Microbispora sp. ZYX-F-249: one gene and its partner. The main gene of each other region encodes a partner of the protein of the gene in region 2 in a complex. Links are inferred from orthologs where the notes say so. Each region holds a gene or a part of one and is shown on either strand. Other genes may lie near its edges. The genes, in order: dnaB and dnaG.

Region 1 (9,560 bases), on a different replicon or contig from region 2:
CGGCCAGCCACAGGCCGTCCATCCCCTGGCGCATCGCCTGCCTGACGTCCCCCGCCCCCAGCCGCCGTGCGACCGCGGCCGTGGTGGCGTACGCGAGGAACACGCACAGCCCGACGAGAGCGGACAGGGCCGCGCTGGCCACGCCGAGAGCGCCGAGCGCAGGATCGGGGAGGTGGCCGACGATGGCGGAGTCGGTGAGCAGGAAGAGCGGCTCGGCTACCAGTGCCCCGAACGCCGGGATCGCGAGCCTGAGGATCTCCCTGTCGTGGGCACGGCCGTGTCCCGTTCCGGAGGTAAGTGGCATAAGCCTATTTTGCGGCTTACGGAGCCATGCTCGATCGGTATCAAAAACTTCGATGAGTTTCTTCCTTCCACAGGCCGTGGATACCGAAATCCCAGGTGGGAGCGGGCTTCCGGGCTGCGGCCACATCTCTGTCCACAGGGTCGTCCCCAGGGTTTTCACATGTCGCACGCACGGACTGCACACGTTGTCCACAGGGTTGTCCACTGGTCAAGTTGCCGCTCACCCCTGCGCTTGGGGAGACTTGCGCACCGGGTTGGTGATGCTGTGACCACCGGGCAGGGGGTGTGAGGTGAGCGTGCTCGACTTCCCGGGGGGACCGGGAGGCTCCGACTCGATGTTCGAGCGGACGCCGCCGCACAACATCGAGGCCGAGCAGTCGGTGCTGGGCGGCATGCTGCTGTCCAAGGACGCCATCGCCGACGTGATCGAGGTGCTGCGCGCCGACGACTTCTACCGGCCCGCCCATCAGATCGTCTTCGAAGTGATCACCGACCTGTACGGCCGGGGCGAGCCCGCCGACTCGGTGACCGTCTTCGACGAGCTGCAAAAGCGCGGCGAGGTCGCCCGCGTCGGCGGCGGCGCCTACCTGCACACGCTGACCGCGATCGTGCCCACTGCCGCGAACGCCGGCTACTACGCGAAGATCGTCCGGGAGCAGGCCGTCCTGCGCCGCCTCATCGAGGCGGGCACCCGCATCGTCTCCTACGGGTACGGCGGCCAGGGCGAGGAGGTCGACGACCTGGTCGACCGCGCCCAGGCCGAGATCTACAAGGTCACTGAGCGCCGCACCTCCGAGGACTACCTCCCGCTGGCGGAGATCATGCCGTCGGCGCTGGACGAGATCGAGGCCATCGGCAGCCGGGGCGGACAGATGGTCGGCGTCCCGACCGGCTTCCAGGACCTCGACGCCCTGACGAACGGCCTCCACCCCGGCCAGATGATCGTCGTGGCCGCCCGTCCCGCAATCGGAAAAAGCACCCTAGGTCTGGATTTCGCCCGATCCGCGGCGATCAAGCATGGGATGACCACGGTCATCTTCTCGCTGGAGATGTCGCGCAACGAGATCACCATGCGTCTGCTGTCGGCCGAGGCGCGGGTGGCGCTGCACACCATGCGCTCGGGCATGATGAGCGACGACGACTGGACGCGGATGGCCCGCCGGATGGGCGAGGTCGCCGAGGCGCCGCTGTTCATCGACGACTCCCCGAACATGTCGATGATGGAGATCCGGGCGAAGTGCCGCCGCCTGAAGCAGCGTCACGACCTGCGCTTCGTGATCGTCGACTATCTCCAGCTCATGAGCTCGCCCAAGAAGACCGAGAGCCGCCAGCAGGAGGTCTCCGAGCTGTCCCGGGCCCTGAAGCTGCTGGCCAAGGAGCTGGAGGTGCCGGTCATCGCGATCTCCCAGCTCAACCGTGGTCCCGAGCAGCGTACGGACAAGCGCCCACAGGTGTCGGACCTGCGTGAATCGGGGTCCATCGAGCAGGACGCCGACATGGTCATCCTGCTGCACCGGGAGGACGCGTACGAGCGGGAGTCACCGCGTGCTGGCGAGGCGGACCTGATCGTGGCCAAGCACCGTAACGGCCCGACGGCCACGGTCACGGTGGCCTTCCAGGGCCACTACAGCCGCTTCGTCGACATGGCCACCCACTGACGACCGGGCCGAGGCGCCCGGCCGGCCCGCAGCGCCCGAGGCGCGGCGGCGCGGGGCGTCGGACGCCGCCGGGCCCGTGGAGGTTTCGTCACTCGGCCGTGGTGTGCCCGGCTTTCTGCTGCTCCAGCGCCGCCACCCGGGCGGCCGCCCACTCGGCCCAGTCGCGCTGCGCGGCGGTCAGGCGCAGACCCCACTCCAGCGCGATGTCGCCGTACAGGCGCAGCGCGTCGTCGCCCTCGCTGATGACGAACTCGCGGATGCCGCGGAGCTGGTCGTGCTCGTGGACGGCCCGCTCGGCCAGCCGCTCCAGGTAGCCGCGGGCGGCCTCGGCGTCGACCTGGTCGAGGAAGAAGACACGCAGCAGCATGTCGCTGCGCCGGGTCTGGTTGGGTGACACCTCGACGAGCCAGTGGCGCAGCTCGGCGTGACCCTCCTCGGTGATCTCGTACTCCTTGCGCCCGCGCGGGCCCTCCGCGACGACCCGCACCAGGCCCTCCTTCGACAGCCGGCCGAGCTCGGCGTAGAGCTGGCTCTGGGTGGCGGGCCAGACGCTGGCCAGGGAGATCTCGAAGGTCTTCAGCAGGTCGTACCCGCTGGCGGGCCCGGCCGAGAGCAGGCCGAGCATGGCGTGACGAAGGCTCATGGGTCCGATCGTACATTCCTGTGTTGACATGTCGCCAGTGGAGGTTCTACTTTCGACATGTCACTTATGGAACGTCGAACCTAAGGAATCCCCCGGTGCTCCGTTACGTCCTCACCTTCCTCCCCTGGATCGCCTTCGCCGTCCTCAGCACGAACGGTGAGGCCAGGATCGGTGCCGCGGCCGCGCTCCTCGTCTCGGTCGTGCTGCTCGCGGCCGACCGCCGGGCGGGGCGCGGCTGGGACGAGTTGGTCATCGAGCTGAGCTCGGGGGTCTTCTTCGCCGGTCTCACGCTCATCGCGTTCACGGTCTCGCCGGCGCCCTTCGGCGAGTACGGCCCGGCCGTGTCGGTGGCCTGGCTGGCCCTCACCGCCTGGGGGTCGCTGGCCATCGGCAAGCCGTTCACGCTGGGCATCGCCCGCCGGACCACCCCCGCCGAGGTGCACGCGACCCCGCTGTTCCAGCGGGTCAACGCCGTCATCACCGCCGTGTGGGCCGCCGGGTTCACGCTGAACGCGGCCGGCCTCGCCCTGCTGTTCGCCCTGGCCCCGCACGCCACCGCCGCGATCATCGCGGTGAAGGTCTGCGGCTTCGCCCTGCCGGCCCTGTTCACCATCCGCTACCCCCAGATCGTCCGCGCCCGTTACGCCGCCTGAAGCGCCCGCTACGCCGCCTGAAGGGAGTCCCCCGACATGACAGAGCCGACCGCCTCCTACCTGACCGGCCGCCTCGCCCCGGTCCCCGACGAGATCGACGCCCTCGACCTGCCCGTCGAGGGGACCCTGCCGCCCGAGCTCACCGGCCGCTACTTCCGCAACGGCCCCAACCCCCGTCCCGGGGAGGACCCGGGGCACTGGTTCGTCGGCCACGGCATGATCCACGGCATCCGGCTGCGCGACGGGCGGGCCGAGTGGTACCGCAACCGCTGGGTGCGCACCACCCGCTTCGACGGCGCGCCCTACGTGCACGAGCGCGGCGTGGACCTCGCCGCCGTTCCCGCCAACACGCACGTCATCCGGCACGCCGACAAGATCCTCGCGCTGGTGGAGAACGGCCTGCCGTACGTGATGACGCCGGAGCTCGACACGGTCGGCCCGTGCGACTTCGGCGGGCGGCTGGCCACGGCGATGACCGCGCACCCGAAGGAGGACCCGGTCACCGGGGAGCTGCACTTCTTCGGGTACGGCTGGGCCGAGCCCTACCTCACCTACCACCGCCTGTCCGCGGGCGGCGAACTGGTGGAGAGCCGGCCGGTGGACGTGCCCGGGCCGACCATGGCCCACGACTTCGCGATCACCGAGAACCACGTGGTGTGGCTCGACCTGCCGGTCGTCTTCGACTTCGACCTGGTGGGCCGGGGCATGCCGTACCGGTGGGACGACTCCTACGGCGCGCGGCTGGGCGTGATGAGCCGCAGGACCGGCGACGTGCGGTGGTTCGAGATCGACCCCTGCTACGTCTTCCACGTGGGCAACGCGAGCGAGGACGAGCACGGGCGCGTCCTCGTCGACGCCGTGCGCTACTCGCCGGGGGCGTTCTGCGGCTTCTGGCCGACCATCGGCGGCACGGCCAACCCGGCCGCCCACACCGGGGGCGCCGCCCTGCACCGCTGGATCCTCGACCCCGCCACCGGTGTCGCCAAGGACGAGCAGCTCGACGACCTGGACGTCGAGTTTCCCACGATCAACGAGGCGCGCACCGGTCTGACCAGCCGTTACATCTATGCCGTCAGCAAGGGCGCGATCCTGAAGTACGACACCGCGACCGGCGTGAGCCGGGCGCACGAGACCGGCGAGCGCGCGCCCGGCGAGGCCGTGTTCGTCCCCGCCTCGGACGCGAAGGCCGAGGACGAGGGCTGGCTGCTGTCGATCGCGGGCACCGAGCACGGCGCGGAGCTGCTGGTGCTCGACGCGTCGGACCTGGCCCGGGTGGCGTCCGTACGGCTGCCGCGCCGGGTGCCCGCCGGGTTCCACGGCTCGTGGATTCCGGACGCCTGACGGGTCGTCAGGGCACGGGTCGTCAGGGCACGGGCCGGTAGTGCGTGATGATCCGGCCGTCGTCGAGCACGTGCAGGGCGATGGCCGGCGGCAGGTCGTGGTCGACCGGCGGGTGTGCCGAAGTCTCGGACGGCAGCAGCGCGGTGCTGACCACTCCCGGCGCGACCAGCAGCGGCAGCCCGGCGAACGTCGTGGCCGCGGCCGTGTGGGCGTGCCCGGCCAGCACCGCGATGGCGTGCGGGTGGCGGCCCAGGACCTCGGCCAGCCCTTCCGGCCGCCCGAGCCGGATCCCGTCGACGTACGGGATGCCGAGCGGGACGGCGGGGTGATGCATGCCGACGAAGGCCGGCACGCCGGGCGTGGCGGCGAGCACGGAGTCGAGCCAGGCCAGGGTGTCGTCGTCCAGCGCGCCCTCGGGCCGGCCGGGGATGCTGGAGTCGCACAGCGCGATCGTCGCATGGTCGAGGTTGAGCGCCTGGTTGACCGGGTGGTCGCCGTCCTGCTCCAGCAGGACCTTGCGGAGGTGGCCGCGCGCGTCGTGGTTGCCGGGGCACAGCACGAGCGGCACGTCGTCGCCGGAGAGCAGCTCGCGGACGATCTCGTACTCCTCCATCGCGCCGTGGTCCGCCAGGTCGCCGGTGAGCACGATGGCGTCGGGCCGCAGCGAACGGGCATAGGTGAGCGCGCGTGCGGCGCGCGAGGTGTTCCGCTCGCTTCCGTCGATGTGGATGTCGCTGACGTGCGCCAGCACGAGCATGTGCTACCTCCGGGCGATGGTGGGGACTCCAGCTTCTCACGCGAGAGGGCAGCGGTCAGGGTGGCGAAACGTGGCGACGGACCCTCGGGGCGGGTGACGCCGTTCAGGAGCCGTTCGCAGACCTCCCGGAGAGCCGTTCCGCGAGGATCCGGGCCCGGGCGAGCTGGACCTTACGTGCCTGGCCCGCCGCGAAGCCCAGCAGCAACCGGGACGCGCTCACGTCCAGCCGGTCGTCCATCCGGGTGCCGCCGTCCTGCGGGGACAGGTCGAACCGGTATCCCAGCTGTACGCCACCGGGGCTGCGCACCTGCCCGCGTACGGACAGGCCCCCGGCCGTGCGCTCGGTCAGCAGCGTGACGGCGATCGGGTTGTCGTACGACAGGCCGAGGAAGCGGAACCGCTCGACGGAGGTGTACCGCACGACCCCCGGCTCGGACCGGTCGACGTCACGCACGGCCACCACGAGCGGCGACAGGCCTACGTAGCTCTCGGGCGCCGTGAGGTGCTCGAAGACATCCTCCGGCGCGGCGTTCACGTGGAACGTGTTGGTCAGCACCCGTGTGGGCACCCTGCCCTCCCCCCACCCCGGCCTCCCCTTCATTCGGGTCTGGCTCGATGGGGGAATTGTGGCAGGGCCGCATCGCCGGGCGGACGCCGGTTGATCACGAAAGGAGGACGGCGGCCGTCGCGGCGTCGGCCGGATAGAACGACTCGATGGCCAGCTCGGAGACCGTGATGTCGAGCGGGGTGCCGAAGGTCGCCACGATGCTGAAGAACGACAGCTCCCGCCCGCCCCGCCGCACCCGCAGCGGCACCAGGATGTCCCCGGGGCCGGGCAGCTCCACTTCGGGCTCGGGCTGGTCGCAGGGGTAGTCGCGCAGCTCGGCGTACAGCTCGGAGAGCCGGGGATCGGCGGTGAGCGTGATCTGCCGGCGCAGCCGCCCGAGCAGGTGCGCCCGCCACTCGCCGAGGTTGAGGATGTGCGGGGCGAGCCCTTCCGGGTGCAGGCTCGCCCGCAGCACGTTGCTCAGCAGGTCGGGGTCGATCCCCTCGGCGAGCAGGGAGATGCCCTCGTTGGCGTCGACGAGGTCCCAGGCGCGGTCCACCACCACGGCCGGATAGGGGTCGTGGGCCGACAGCAGCCGCCGGACCGCGTCGTACACCGCGGCCATGCCCGGCGAGTCGAGCGGCGACTCGGTGTAGACGGGGGCGTATCCGGCGGCCAGCAGCAGGTGGTTGCGCTCGCGGAGCGGAAGATCGAGATGCTCGGCGAGGTGGAGCACCATGTCGCGGCTGGGGGTGGCCCGGCCGGTCTCCAGGAAGCTGATGTGCCGCGTGGAGATCTCGGCCTGGTTGGACAGGTCGAGCTGGCTCAGCCGCCGGTGCTCGCGCCACTGACGCAGGAGCTCGCCGAACGGCCGTTGATGAAGCGTGGCGACGGTCACGACACCGACGCTATCCGCTCGCCGAACGGCCCGGCGATTACCCGTGAGGTAGCCGCGGGGCCGCGGGGGCTAGTGCCAGCGGAACAGGCGGGCCGCGGCGAGGCCGGCGGCCAGTGCCCAGCCCGCCAGTACGGCGAGGTGGAGCGGCTGCGGGGCGTGCCCGCCCAGGGCGTCCACGAGGCCCTGGCCGAAGGCGCCGGTGGGGGTGAAGTCGCTGATCCGGCGCAGGACCTCGGGCATGAGCGCCCGGGGCAGCCACATCCCCGCGAGGAAGAGCAGGGGGAACATGAGGGCCGCCCCCGCGCCCTGGACGACCCGGGAGTTCGGTGCCACGGAGGCGAGCAGCAGCCCGAGGGCGAGCATGGCGACCGAGCCGAGGACGAAGACCATCGCGAACGCCCAGGGCGCCTTGGGCAGCGGCACCCCGAGGACCAGGTGGCCCACACCCAGCGTCAGCGCGGTCGCCACCACCGACGCCGCCACGTTGACGAGCAACTGGGCGGACAGCAGCGACGCCGGCCGTACCGGCGTGGTGGACATCCGCCGCAGCACGCCGCGCTCCCGATAGAGCACCAGGGCCGACGGCAGCGCGCTGAGCGCGAGCGTCACGATCGACAGCAGGATCATCATGCCCGTGAACGGCGCGTCCACGAAGCGCTGCCCGCCCAGCGACGGGTCGGCGTCCCGGAAGCCGGGAATCGTGCTGCCGAGCGCGAGCAGCAGGCCCACCGGCAGCACGACCACGAAGAACACGGCTGCGGGCTCGCGGAGGAACAGCCGGGCCTCCACCGCCGCGAGCTTTCCGAACGCCTTGGTCATGACTCCTCCTGGCCGGTGAGAACGAGAAACGCGTCGTCGAGGGTGGTGCGCTCCAGGCGCAGGTCCCGCATCCGGGACGCGGGCAGCACGGCGGTGACGGCGCTCAGCAGGTCGGCGGAGCCGGTGACCGTGACCTCCGCGCCGTTCCCGTCGCCGGTCACCGTGACGGACGTCACCTCGGGCAGCGCCCGAAGGCCGTCGACGGGCTCGCCGGTGTGGAAGACCAGGCGCTGCTCGCCGCCCGTGCGGGCGACGAGCCCGGCGGGCGTGTCCACCGCCCGCACGCGCCCCCGGGAGATGACCGCGACCCGGTCGCACAGGCGCTCCACCTCTTCCATGAAGTGGGTCACGAGCAGGACCGTCACGCCGCGGTCCCTGATCCGGGTGACCAGGTCCCACGTCTCGCGGCGGGCCTGCGGGTCGAGGCCGGTCGTGAGCTCGTCGAGTATCGCGACGCGCGGGTTTCCGACCAGCGCGAGCGCGACCGACAACCGCTGGCGCTGCCCGCCCGACAGCTTCGCGAAGGGCACGCGGAGGTCGAGCCCGGCCTCCGCGGCCAGGGCCCGCCAATCGGCCGGGCGGGAGTAGAACGAGGCGTAGAGCGCAAGCGCCTCCCCGACCCGGATCTTGTCGGGCAGCGAGCACTCCTGAAGTTGCACGCCGACCTGTTCCTTCAGGTCCGCGTCCACGGTGACCGTGCCCGCGGTGGGGGTGCGCAGCCCGGCGACGCACTCGACCGTCGTCGTCTTCCCCGCCCCGTTGCGGCCCACGATGCCGAAGACCTCGCCCTCCTTCACGGAGAACGACACGTCCTCGACCGCCACCCGCGTGCCGTACGTCTTGCGGAGGTGGTCCACGGTGATGATTGCCATGCCGACGACGCTAGAAAGAGGGCGGGCGGCCCGGAATGCGCCTGCGAACCCGGTGGGGGTGCACTTTTCCCCACCCCCATCGGGTGGCTCGGGCCACTGTGCCGGCCCGGCGCAAGCCCGCAAACTGGGTGCATGACCTCAGCTCGCCCGACTCTCGTCGCCCTCGGCAGGGGCGCCGCCCTCGCCGGCCTCGCCCTGCTGGGACAGGTCGCGGGCCTGGCGGTGCTGACCGCCATGCTGCTCACCTTCCTGGTCGGCCTGGTGATCGTCTTCCCGCCGGCCGTACGGCTCGCGCGGGCCGTGACCCGCACGCAACGGGGGCTGGCCGCGCGATGGTCGGGCATCTCGATCGACGAGCCCTATCTGCCCGCGCCGCCCCCACCGGTCCCGCAGGCCGACGGCTGGTACCGGGACGGCCGCACCCTGTACAAGAAGCCCACGATCCCGGCCTTCAACCTGCGGTGGAACTGGATGACCAAGGATCCGGCCACCTGGCGCGACTTCGCCTTCCTCATGGGGGATCTGTGGATGGGCGGCCTGCTCGTCGCCGCACCGCTGCTCGCGACCGCGTACGGCGCCGTCCGCCTGGCCACGGGCGACCCTTTGGGCGCGGCCTGGATCCTGCTTGCGGTGAGCACCGCGTACTGGTACGCCCCGTGGGCCGTGCGGGCGCACGGCAGGATCGCCGCCGCGCTGCTCGGGCCCACCGAGAAGGCCAGGCTGGCCCAGCAGGTCAGCCGCCTGGACGCGGCGCGCACCGAGGTCGTCGACTCGCAGGCCGCCGAACTGCGCCGGATCGAGCGCGACCTGCACGACGGCGCCCAGGCCCGCCTCGTCGCGATCGGCATGACGATCGGCGCGGCCGAGCAGCTGCTGGACAGCGACCCGCAGGCCGCCAGGGCGCTGCTGGGCAAGGCGAGCGAGGCCTCGGCGACCGCGCTGCAGGAGCTCCGGCGGCTGGTGCGCGGCATCCATCCCCCGGTGCTGGCCGAGCGTGGTCTCGGTGACGCCGTACGCGCCCTCGCCCTGGACAGTCCGCTGCGCGTCCACGTCACGGTCGACCTGCCGG
Region 2 (9,668 bases):
CCACGACGTGGGTCTCGCCGGGGCCGAGCGGGTGCGGGAAGATCAGCTCGGTCAGGAGCCCCGTGCCGTCGTCGTCGCCGCGGCCGGGCCGGCACCACTCGGTGCGCAGCAGCCGGGTGCCCGCCGGATGGGCGACCACGTACCGGTCCACGCCCGGCGCGGCGGCCCGCAGCACGACGCGGGCGCTGACCCGGTGCCGCCGGCCGGTGCTCACCACCACCTGCTCGTGGTGGCTGAGCACGGTGAGCGTCTCCGGCCGCCGTCCCCGCGGGCGGGGCGGCCCGAGCAGGCCGATCAGGGCGTATTCGGGCAGGGACAAGATGACCTCGAGCTCCCGGACCGCCGCCAGGGAGGCGGCGCGCTCGGGCCGGGACCGGCCGCGCTGCCAGTAGCTGAGGCTCGACAGGCTGACCTCGAAGCCCCGCTCGCGCAGCCGCGAGTGCAGGCGGTCGAGGCTCAGGCCCCGCGCGCGGATGGCGGCCCGCAGGGCGCGCTCGAAGGGCCCGGACCGGAGGACCTCCGCGAGCTCGTCGTCCACCACCAGGGCTCCTCCCCGGAAGCGCCAGGGCGGCAAAAGCCGAGTATCACCCCCGGCCGCTTACCGGGCAAGAGGGCAATCTCCCATCGGACTACCGGATCTGTCGTGAAACCCGACCTTCGCGGGTACGCTCCATTCCCCGCCGCCACGGGGCTTGCCACAGGGAAGGAGGACGCATGGCCCGCTATGACGAGCACGACCAGGCACGATGGGTGCCTGAGCCGCCCGGCAACCCCGAGCGGAGCGCGTTCGAGCGGGACCGGGCACGCGTGCTCCACAGCGCCTCGCTGCGCAGGCTCGCCGCCAAGACGCAGGTGGTTGCCCCCGCCGACTGCACCGGCCTGCACAGCCCCCGTACGCGGCTGACCCACTCGCTGGAGTGCGCGCAGATCGGCCGGGAGATGGGCAAGGTCCTCGGCTGCGACCCCGACCTGGTGGAGACCGCCTGTCTCGCCCACGACCTCGGCCACCCCCCGTTCGGCCACAACGGGGAGGCCGCCCTCGACGAACTGGCGGCGCCGTGCGGCGGGTTCCAGGGCAACGCGCAGAACCTGCGCCTGCTGACCCGGCTTGAGGCCAAGGTCATCACCGAGGACGGCCGCAGCGCCGGGCTCAACCTCACCCGGGCGACGCTCGACTCGGTGTGCAAGTACCCCTGGGCCGGGTCCTCCTGCCGGATTCCGGGCGTCCCGCTCGCCGGGGAGGGCCAGCCGTACTGCGTCTACCCCGACGACCTGGCGGTCTTCCGGTGGGTGCGGGAGGGCGCGCCCGACTACGCGGTCGGCTTCGAGGCGCAGGTCATGGACTGGGCCGACGACGTGGCGTACTCGGTGCACGACCTGGAGGACGCGCTGACCTGCGGCCACGTCACGATGGCGGCGCTGCGCGACCCGGAGGAGCGGCTGGAGGTGTGCCGCCTGACGAGGCAGTGGTACACGCCCGACGCCGGTCTGGAGGAGCTGTCGGAGACCTTCGCGCGGCTGATCACCGAGCCGCTGTGGCCCGCCGCCTTCGACGCCGGGCTCGCCGACCTCGCCGCGCTCAAGCGGCTCACCAGCGCGCTCATCGGCCGGCTGTGCCGCTCCGCGCAGGACGCCACGCGCGAGGCGTACGGCTGCCGCCCGGCGCCCGCCGGCCGGAGCGCCCCGGGACGGTACGACGCGGACCTGGTGGTGCCGAGGACCACCCGGCTGGAGTGCGCGCTGCTCAAGGGCGTGACGGCGCACTACGTGATGTCGCGGGAGGACCACCACGCCGTCCAGGCCCGGCAGCGGGAGATCATCGCCGAGCTCGGCGATCTCATCCTCCGGGGCGCCCCGGCGACCCTGGAGCCCGCCCTGCGGCCGCAGTTCGAGCAGGCCGCCGACGACGCGGGACGGCTGCGCGCGGTGGTGGACCAGATCGCCTCGCTCACCGACGCGTCCGCCATGGGCTGGCACCGGCGCATGTCCGTGGCCGCGCACCGCCGCCTCAAGGCGGGCTGACCGCGTTCACGGCGTCTCAGAGCGGGATGACGACCGTGTCGTCGTCCTTGTCGTTCTTCTTCTTGGGCGGCTTGGTCTCGTCCGGGGTGGGCGTCGTGGGCTGCTTCGTGGAGGAGTTGGACGAGCTGGACGAGCACAGTTGCGTGCAGGGCGGGGTGGCTCCCAGTTTCTTGCGCAGCGTGAGCATCGCCTTGCGGGGGGAGACCGTGCGGTTGCCGTCGTCCCAGGCGTCCAGGTACGGCCACGGCGGCACGATGCCCCGGCGGACCCACCAGTACTGCGGCTCGACCGGCCAGGAGATGGCGAAGTAGAGGTTGCTCGCGGTGTCGCGGGCGTTGCCCGTGTTGCCCACCCGGCCGAGCGGCTGCCCCGCCTTGACCTTGGTGCCCGGTGTGACGCCCTCCTCGACGGAGTCGAGGTGACCGCCGAGGTACAGCACGCCGTCCTCGCCCTTGACCGTGACGAACCGGCCCTCCCGGTCGGGGCCGCGGTCGGTGGAGGGCGCCCAGGCGTTGTTGACGTTCACCTCCTGCACGACGCCGTCCACCGGCGAGACGAACGCGCAGCCCTTCTTCGCCCAGATCGTGGTCTTGGGGAGCACGAGCAGCTTGCGGGAGTACGACACCTTGCAGCCCTTGATGGGGAAGGCGTACGTGTAGGGGGACATCTTCGGCGGCGGGACCCGCACCGGCTCGTCCCCGGGCGGGGGCACGACGTGGCCGGGCTGGGAGTCGTCGGTGGTGGCCGTGATGCTGTTTCCGGGCGGCGGCGTGGGCGGCAGCGTGCTCACTCCCGCGACCCCGGCGGGCGCGCCGCAGGACGCCGCGACGAACGCGGCGCCGGCGAGGGCGGCCAGTCTCCCCGATCGCATGATCTCCACCTGGTCGACGTTATCGAACCTTTCCTTTGTAACGGACCAAGACGTACATCACGACCTGTTCCGGAAAGTCGTGACATGTCCTCTGCGTCGGCGGCGGGGCGTCCGGGCTGTCGGAGGCAGGCCCTAGACTCGCCAGCGTGGCAGGGCGAAGCGGTCGGATCAGTGACGAGGACATCGCGCTCGTGCGGGAGCGCTCGCCGATCGCCGACGTCGTCGGCGAGCACATCCAGCTCCGCAACGCGGGCGGGGGCAACCTGAAGGGCCTGTGCCCGTTCCACGACGAGAAGTCGCCCTCCTTCAACGTCACCCCGGCCCGGGGCTACTACTACTGCTTCGGCTGCGCCGAGGGCGGCGACGTCATCACGTTCGTCCGCAAGATCGAGAACCTGACGTTCACCGAGGCGGTCGAGCGGCTCGCCCAGCGCGCCGGCATCCAGCTCCGCTACGAGCAGGGCGGCTACGTGCCGGGACGCGAGCAGGGCGAGCGGCTGCGCTTGATCGAGGCGCACCGCGCCGCCGCCGAGTTCTACGCCGAGCGGCTGTCCGCCCCGGAGGCGGCGCCCGGGCGGCGCTTCCTGTCCGAGCGCGGCTTCGAGCGGGCCGACGCCGAGCACTTCGGGGTCGGCTACGCGCCCAACGAGTGGGAGGCGCTGTCGCGGCATCTGATGGCCCGCGGGTTCACCTCCCAGGAGCTGATCAAGGGCGGCCTGGCCCGCGAGGGCAGGCGCGGCCCCGTCGACCGGTTCCGCGGGCGGCTCGTCTGGCCGATCCGCGACATCACCGGAGACGTCATCGGTTTCGGCGCGCGCAAGCTGCTCGACTCCGACGACGGCCCCAAATACCTGAACACCCCCGAGAGCCCGATCTATCACAAGAGCTCGGTGCTGTACGGCGTGGACCTCGCCAAGCGGGAGATCGCCAAGCGGTCCCAGGCCGTCATCGTGGAGGGCTACACCGACGTCATGGCCTGCCATCTGGCCGGCGTGCCGACCGCGGTGGCCACCTGCGGCACCTCCTTCGGCGAGGACCACATCAAGGTGCTGCGCCGGCTGCTGCTCGACCAGGCCGAGTTCCGGGGTGAGGTGATCTTCACCTTCGACGGCGACTCGGCCGGGCAGAAGGCCGCCCTGCGCGCGTTCGCCGACGAGCAGAAGTTCGTCACGCAGACGTTCGTCGCCGTGCAGCCCGACGGCCTCGACCCCTGCGACCTGCGGGTCAAGCAGGGCGACGCCGCCGTGCGCGACCTGATCGCCGGCCGCGAGCCGCTGTTCGCCTTCGCGATCCGCAGCACTCTGTCCCGCTACGACCTCAACACCAACGAGGGCCGCCTGGCCGCTCTCGACGCCGCCGCGCCCGTCGTGGCCTCGATCAAGGACCCGGGGCTGCGCAAGACCTACGTGGTGGACCTCGACCGCTGGCTCGGCTTCATGGACGAGGGCTTCGTCATCCAGCGCGTCCAGCAGGTCGTGGGGCGGACGCAGGACGGCGCGCACGCTCCCGGGCGCAGGCAGCCGGGCCGTACGGCGGCGCCGGCGCAGTCCGCGGCCGTGCGGCAGGAGCCCCTGGACCCCGCCGTCCGCCTGGAGGCGGAGGCGCTCAAGCTCGCCGTGCAGCGGCCCGCGCTGCTCGGGCCGGAGTTCGACGCGCTCGGCGCGGCGACGTTCACCCTGCCCGAGCACGTCGCCCTGTACGAGGTCGTCATGGCGGCGGGGGGGACCGTCGCCGGCGGCCCGGGCGGGCGCGAGTGGGTCGACCGGCTGCTGGAGCAGGCCGACGCCGGTGCGCCGGACGCGACCGGCCTCGACCTGAGGTCGCTCGTCACCCGGTTCGCGGTCGAGGCCGTGCGCGCCGACGTCAACGTCGAGGAGCGGTACGGCGCGGCCGTCCTGGCGAAGATCCAGGAGGTCGCGGTGGGCCGGGCCGTCGCCCAGGTGAAGTCGCGGCTGCAGCGGCTCAACCCGGTCGAGGAGCAGCAGGAGTACAACCGGCTGTTCGGTGAACTCGTGGCGCTGGAACAGCAGCGACGGGTGTTGCGAGAACGCGCGAGTGGGGCCTGAATAAACGTCCCTTTCCAGTCCTCACAGCGGTCAAACATATATTTTGATCTCGATTCGGTATTGACTTCCGCCTTACCTTGGGTGACAAAAATAGGCCTGCCATTTAGTGGTGCCTTTCCTGCACACTGTGTTGCGTGGGTGCATCGGTGCTGCCAAGCAGGCCGCCATCGGTAGACCAGGTGGCGGACCTCGTCGCGAAGGGAAGGGAACGCGGGAGCGTCACGGTTGAAGACGTGGCCGCCGCGCTCGACCGATCCGAGTTGCCCGCCGACGCGCTGGAACGCGTCGTGCGGATGCTCGCCGAGAACGGAGTTGAGGTCCTCGAGCCGCAAGGCGACGAGGAACCCGGCAAGCCGGACGAGGAGGATATCGGCAAACGCGCTCCGACCAGCGACCTGGTCAGGATCTACCTCCGGGAGATCGGCAGGGTTCCGCTGCTCACCGCCGAGGAGGAGGTGGAGCTGGCCAAGGCCATCGAAGCGGGCCTGTTCGCGGAGGACAAGCTCTGCGAGAGCCCCGCCGCCAGGTTCGCCCAGCCGGAGCTGGAGGACCTGGTCTGGGAGGGCGTCCGCGCCAAGCAGCGGCTCATCGAGGCCAATCTCAGGCTCGTGGTCTCCATCGCCAAGCGCTATGTGGGCCGCGGAATGCTGTTCCTGGATCTCATTCAGGAGGGCAATCTCGGCCTCATCCGCGCGGTCGAGAAATTCGACTACACCAAGGGATACAAGTTCTCGACCTACGCGACGTGGTGGATTCGCCAGGCGATCACCCGGGCGATCGCCGACCAGGCGAGAACGATCCGGATTCCCGTGCACATGGTCGAGACGATCAATAAATTGGTCCGGGTGCAGCGGCAGCTCCACCAGGATCTCGGCCGGGAGCCCGCGCCCGAGGAGATCGCCGCAGAGATGGACCTGCCCATCGACCGCGTGGTGGAGATCCAGCGCATCGCGCAGGAGCCGGTCTCGCTTCAGGCGCCGATCGGCGAGGAGGACTCCGATCTCGGCGACTTCATCGAGGACGCCGACGCGGTGGTGCCGATGGAGGCCGCGGCCTTCATCATGCTGCAGGACCAGCTCGACGACATCCTGGCCACCCTGTCGGAGCGCGAGCAGCGGATCATCCAGCTCCGGTTCGGCCTCTCCGACGGTCACCCCCGCACGCTGGAGGAGGTCGGCAGGGAGTTCGGCGTGACGCGTGAGCGCATCCGCCAGATCGAGTCCAAGACGCTGGCCAAGCTGCGCCACCCCACCCGGGCCCAGATGCTCCGGGACTACCTGGACTGACGCTTCTCGGACGCGGACGAGCGCCTCCCGGCTCACGGGAGGCGCTCGTCGCGTTCCGGGCCCGCAGGGGTGCTTGGATCGATCCATATGCGGGCCGTGCCGGGGGCTGCGACCATCGCCGGGCGATCCGAAAGGTGGATGACATGAGTGAGCCCGCGGTCCGGCCGAACGAGACGACGGTGCCGTTGCTGCCGTGCGCGTCGCCGGAGGAGACCCTGGCGTTCTACGAGGCGCTGGGATTCGAGGCGACCTACAAACAGACCAAGCCCTATGTCTATCTGGCGCTGCGGTGGAGCGGATTCGAGCTGCACTTCGGCCCGGCGCCCAAGGACCTGGATCCGGCCCGGGAGCATTCCGGAGGCTGCCTGGTCATGGTCGACGCCGTGGCGCCCTACCACGCGGCGTTCGTCGCGGCGATGCGCCGCGTCCATGGGAAGGTGCTGAGCTCCGGCCTGCCGCGGATCACCCGCTACCGGCCCGGCGCGTCCCGGTTCACGCTGATGGATCCGTCCGGCAACTCGATCATCTTCATCCAGCGCGACGAGCCGGCCGAGCTGGAGTACGGCGGTTCGAAGAAGCTGACGGGCCTGGCCAAGGCGCTCGACAACGCCCGGATACTGCGCGAGTTCAAGAACGACGACCTGCAGGCCTTCCGCGCGCTCAAGTCCGCCGTGCGCAGGCACGCCGTGGACGCCTCGCCGGTCGAGCGGGCCATCGTCCTGTGCCACCTCGTCGACCTGGCCACGGTCCTCGGTGAGCCCGCCGATCCCTGGCTCACCGATCTGCGTGGTCTGGAGCTCACCGCCGACGACAGGCGGCGTGTCGAGTCGGAACTCGGGCATCTCGCCGGACTCCGGGAGTGGCTCCCCTGAGCGCGGAGCGGCTCCTCGCCCGGGTCGCACGGATCCCGCGCTCGGAGCCGTGCGACAGGAGGGGCGGGGCCGCCGGATAGCCTCGGGGGTGTTATCGGTCGTCGTACGCTGGCGGTGCCTCTTGACTCCTCCCAAGCCCTCGCTGTCCCGCCTGTTCGGCTCCCGGCTGCCCCGTGAGGTCCGTACGGCTCTCGCGCTGGAGAGCGGGGAGCGCCCGATCAGCCACGCGCGTACGCCGGAGGGCGGCCACGCCGTCGCCACCACGCGGGCGCTGTACCTGCCGGACGGGCCGCGCCTGCCGTGGCACCTCATGGACAAGGCGGTGTGGGACGAGGAGGGCGTGACGGTCACGATGACGGACGGATCCGTCCACCGGTCCCTCCTGCCCGAGCCGGGCAGGCTGCCGGAGACGATCCGCGAGCGGGTGACCTCGACGATCGTCGCGAGCCGCCATGTGACCATCGACGGCCGCGGGGGAGTGCGCCTCGTCGCCCGCCGGATCCCCGGCTACGACACCCCGCGCTGGGAGTTCATCTTCGACCCCGGCCTCGACGCGAAGGACCCGGGCCTGCGCGCGCACGCCGAGCAGGCGCTCGAAGAGGTACGGCGCAGCCTCGGCGTCTGACGTCGGCACGGGCCATGGAATGATCACTTCGCATGAAATGGCGAGTGATGACGGCGGCTGTGCTCGGGATCGCGGCTCTGCCGGTGCCCGCGCAGGCGGCGGCGGTCGACGTGGTGGCCGCCGTGCGGCGGCTTGAGGCCCAGGGCAGCCCGGTGAAGATCTTCCAGCACACGTCGGTCGCCTGGCCGCGCGACCCGCGGGTGGACGAGTTGCCCCGCGGCTACTGCAAGGGCGGGAGCAGCGACCCCCACGTGACGGGCATGGCGCGGCTGGGCCCCGGCGGGGTCGTGGCCGCGGACATGAAGCGGTCGATGCTGTGGGACAACTGCAGTCTGCAGTTTCTGAGAGAGGACGCCGCAGGCGGCGACCGGCGCGCGGGTGACCTCGCCCGGGTCGGTTTGGCGGCACATCGTGTGCGCAGCGTCGGCGCCGTGCTCTACGGCGCGGGCCCGGCGTACGGCGGCACGTCGTGGGCGAAGATCGGGAAGGCGCCCGGCGGCGCGGCGCTCTACGGTGACCAGATCATCGACGCCTTCGACCTCGGGACGCTCAAAGCCCTGGTCGCCTCCGCGTCGAGCAGCAGACCGGGATCGGCGGTCCACGATGCCGACGACCGCGCGGTCAAGAAGACGTGGAGCTACCGCGGCACGACCACCTTCGGCAAGCTGTTCGCGATGTCCAAGTCGTTCCGGACCATGCTCGGCGGGCGGCTCGACCCCCGGTTCGGCGCGATCACCGTCTTCTGGGGGATCGCCACCGACCTGACCGGGAAGCCGATCGTGGTCCAGGCGGTGTGGCGGCCCGGCAAGGGCTATGCGGCGGAGTCCGTGGCCGTCGCCACCCGCTTCAGCTGGGACGTGAAAGCCTCCATCACGGCCCCCCGCACCCGCAGGACCGCGCGGGACCCCTACGGGGACGACGTCGCCGACCTGTTCCGTCCCTGAGCGTGTCCTGCCGGGGCCGTACGGTGCGGGGTGCCGATCGGGCGTGATCTCGGCGCGGTTGCTCTTGTGGCGCCCGCTCGCGCTTGGCGAGCGGCGGGCCCCGGCCGGGGTCGGGGGCCCGCCGTGCGTGGCCGCGGCTCGCCGGCCGCGGTCCGTGTGTATGGCCTGCCGGGAGGCGACCCGCCCCGCCCTGTCCGCAACGTGGGAACGGGCCGGCCGCGGTCCGGGTGTGGTCTGCCGGGGGATCGGCTCAGGGGATCTGGTCGGCGCCGGCCGGCCAGCCGGTGGCCGTGCCGACCCGGTCGGTCCTGTCGGACTCCCAGGACGACTCCGTCTTCCTGAGGAACGGCACCTTGTCGCCCGCGAGGTCCTTGGCCTTGCCCGCCACCTTCGAAGCCTGGGCGCCGACCAGCCCCGCCGCCTCCTGCACCGTGGGGCTGTCCGCGAGCCGCTGTGCGAAGCGCTTGATCTGCTCGTAGCGCTCTCGCCCGGCCCGGGTGCCGAGGACGTAGCCGACGGCCAGCCCGGTGGCGAACATCGCCTTGTATCGCATCTTCCACCTCCGCGCTCGTGTTCCCCGCCCCCCTACCCCGAGGGCCTGTCTCTATCCAACAGCAGCCGCCGCGGCCCCGCCCGGGCGGGCTTCCGGGGCGTCCGGGCGCTCTTTGCCGTACGCCGATCAAGACCCGACGACTCGCGGACGGAATCGATGTGACAGACACCCCCCGGAGTGCGCTAATCTAGTTCCGCGCCGCAAGGAAAGCCGAAAGGCCGGAACGAGCGGAGCAGGAAGTAACAGCAGTACAGCACGATCCCGTGTAGCTCAATCGGCAGAGCAGCCGGCTGTTAACCGGCAGGTTATAGGTTCGAGTCCTATCGCGGGAGCTCATCACTCCGGAGGCCGGTGATCCCAGATCACCGGCCTCGGTCGTTTTTCAGGGTCGTGGGCCGTTTTCCAGGTCCGCACGCGATGGCCACGGTA

What was found.
Region 1: the proteins of dnaG (region 2) and dnaB are in contact, whole or in part, in a crystal structure (PDB 2R6A), measured with the Geobacillus stearothermophilus proteins. The link is inferred for Microbispora sp. ZYX-F-249 from one-to-one orthologs. Residues at the interface, in WP_049624496.1 of Geobacillus stearothermophilus: Lys456, Leu457, Leu458, Pro459, Ala460, Asn463, Ala464, Leu467, Leu535, Leu536, Ile537, Ala538, Gln544, Glu545, Asp548, Tyr549, His552; in WP_033016901.1 of Geobacillus stearothermophilus: Ser13, Glu15, Ala16, Gln18, Glu91, Leu92, Asp94, Ala95, Val96, Pro97, Thr98, Ala99, Ala100, Asn101, Tyr104, Tyr105, Ile108.

Annotation. Positions count from the first base shown.
Region 1 is NZ_JBDJAW010000001.1:386,440-395,999, reverse strand. Bases 1-2,799 are described here. They hold dnaB (replicative DNA helicase), read left to right. Parts: upstream 1-638; coding sequence 639-1,961; downstream 1,962-2,799. Other genes in these bases: AAH991_RS01775 (hypothetical protein), read left to right, coding at 2,700-2,799; AAH991_RS01780 (PadR family transcriptional regulator), read right to left, coding at 2,050-2,604; AAH991_RS01790 (MATE family efflux transporter), read right to left, coding at 1-304. In the rest of the region: more of AAH991_RS01775, read left to right, coding at 2,800-3,257; AAH991_RS01770 (carotenoid oxygenase family protein), read left to right, coding at 3,294-4,598; AAH991_RS01765 (metallophosphoesterase), read right to left, coding at 4,621-5,355; AAH991_RS01760 (SRPBCC family protein), read right to left, coding at 5,459-5,923; AAH991_RS01755 (helix-turn-helix domain-containing protein), read right to left, coding at 6,018-6,800; AAH991_RS01750 (ABC transporter permease), read right to left, coding at 6,870-7,619; AAH991_RS01745 (ABC transporter ATP-binding protein), read right to left, coding at 7,616-8,491; AAH991_RS01740 (sensor histidine kinase), read left to right, coding at 8,624-9,560. UniProt on the Escherichia coli protein: The main replicative DNA helicase, it participates in initiation and elongation during chromosome replication. Travels ahead of the DNA replisome, separating dsDNA into templates for DNA synthesis.
Region 2 is NZ_JBDJAW010000011.1:40,751-50,418, reverse strand. What follows is about bases 2,593-5,499. They hold dnaG (DNA primase), read left to right. Parts: upstream 2,593-3,039; coding sequence 3,040-4,959; downstream 4,960-5,499. Other genes in these bases: rpoD (RNA polymerase sigma factor RpoD), read left to right, coding at 5,106-5,499; AAH991_RS15445 (M23 family metallopeptidase), read right to left, coding at 2,593-2,893. Also shown: AAH991_RS15455 (hypothetical protein), read right to left, coding at 1-541; AAH991_RS15450 (deoxyguanosinetriphosphate triphosphohydrolase), read left to right, coding at 715-2,022; more of AAH991_RS15445, read right to left, coding at 2,039-2,592; more of rpoD, read left to right, coding at 5,500-6,245; AAH991_RS15430 (DUF8817 family protein), read left to right, coding at 6,389-7,117; AAH991_RS15425 (hypothetical protein), read left to right, coding at 7,239-7,742; AAH991_RS15420 (hypothetical protein), read left to right, coding at 7,775-8,686; AAH991_RS15415 (YtxH domain-containing protein), read right to left, coding at 8,937-9,239. UniProt on the Escherichia coli protein: RNA polymerase that catalyzes the synthesis of short RNA molecules used as primers for DNA polymerase during DNA replication.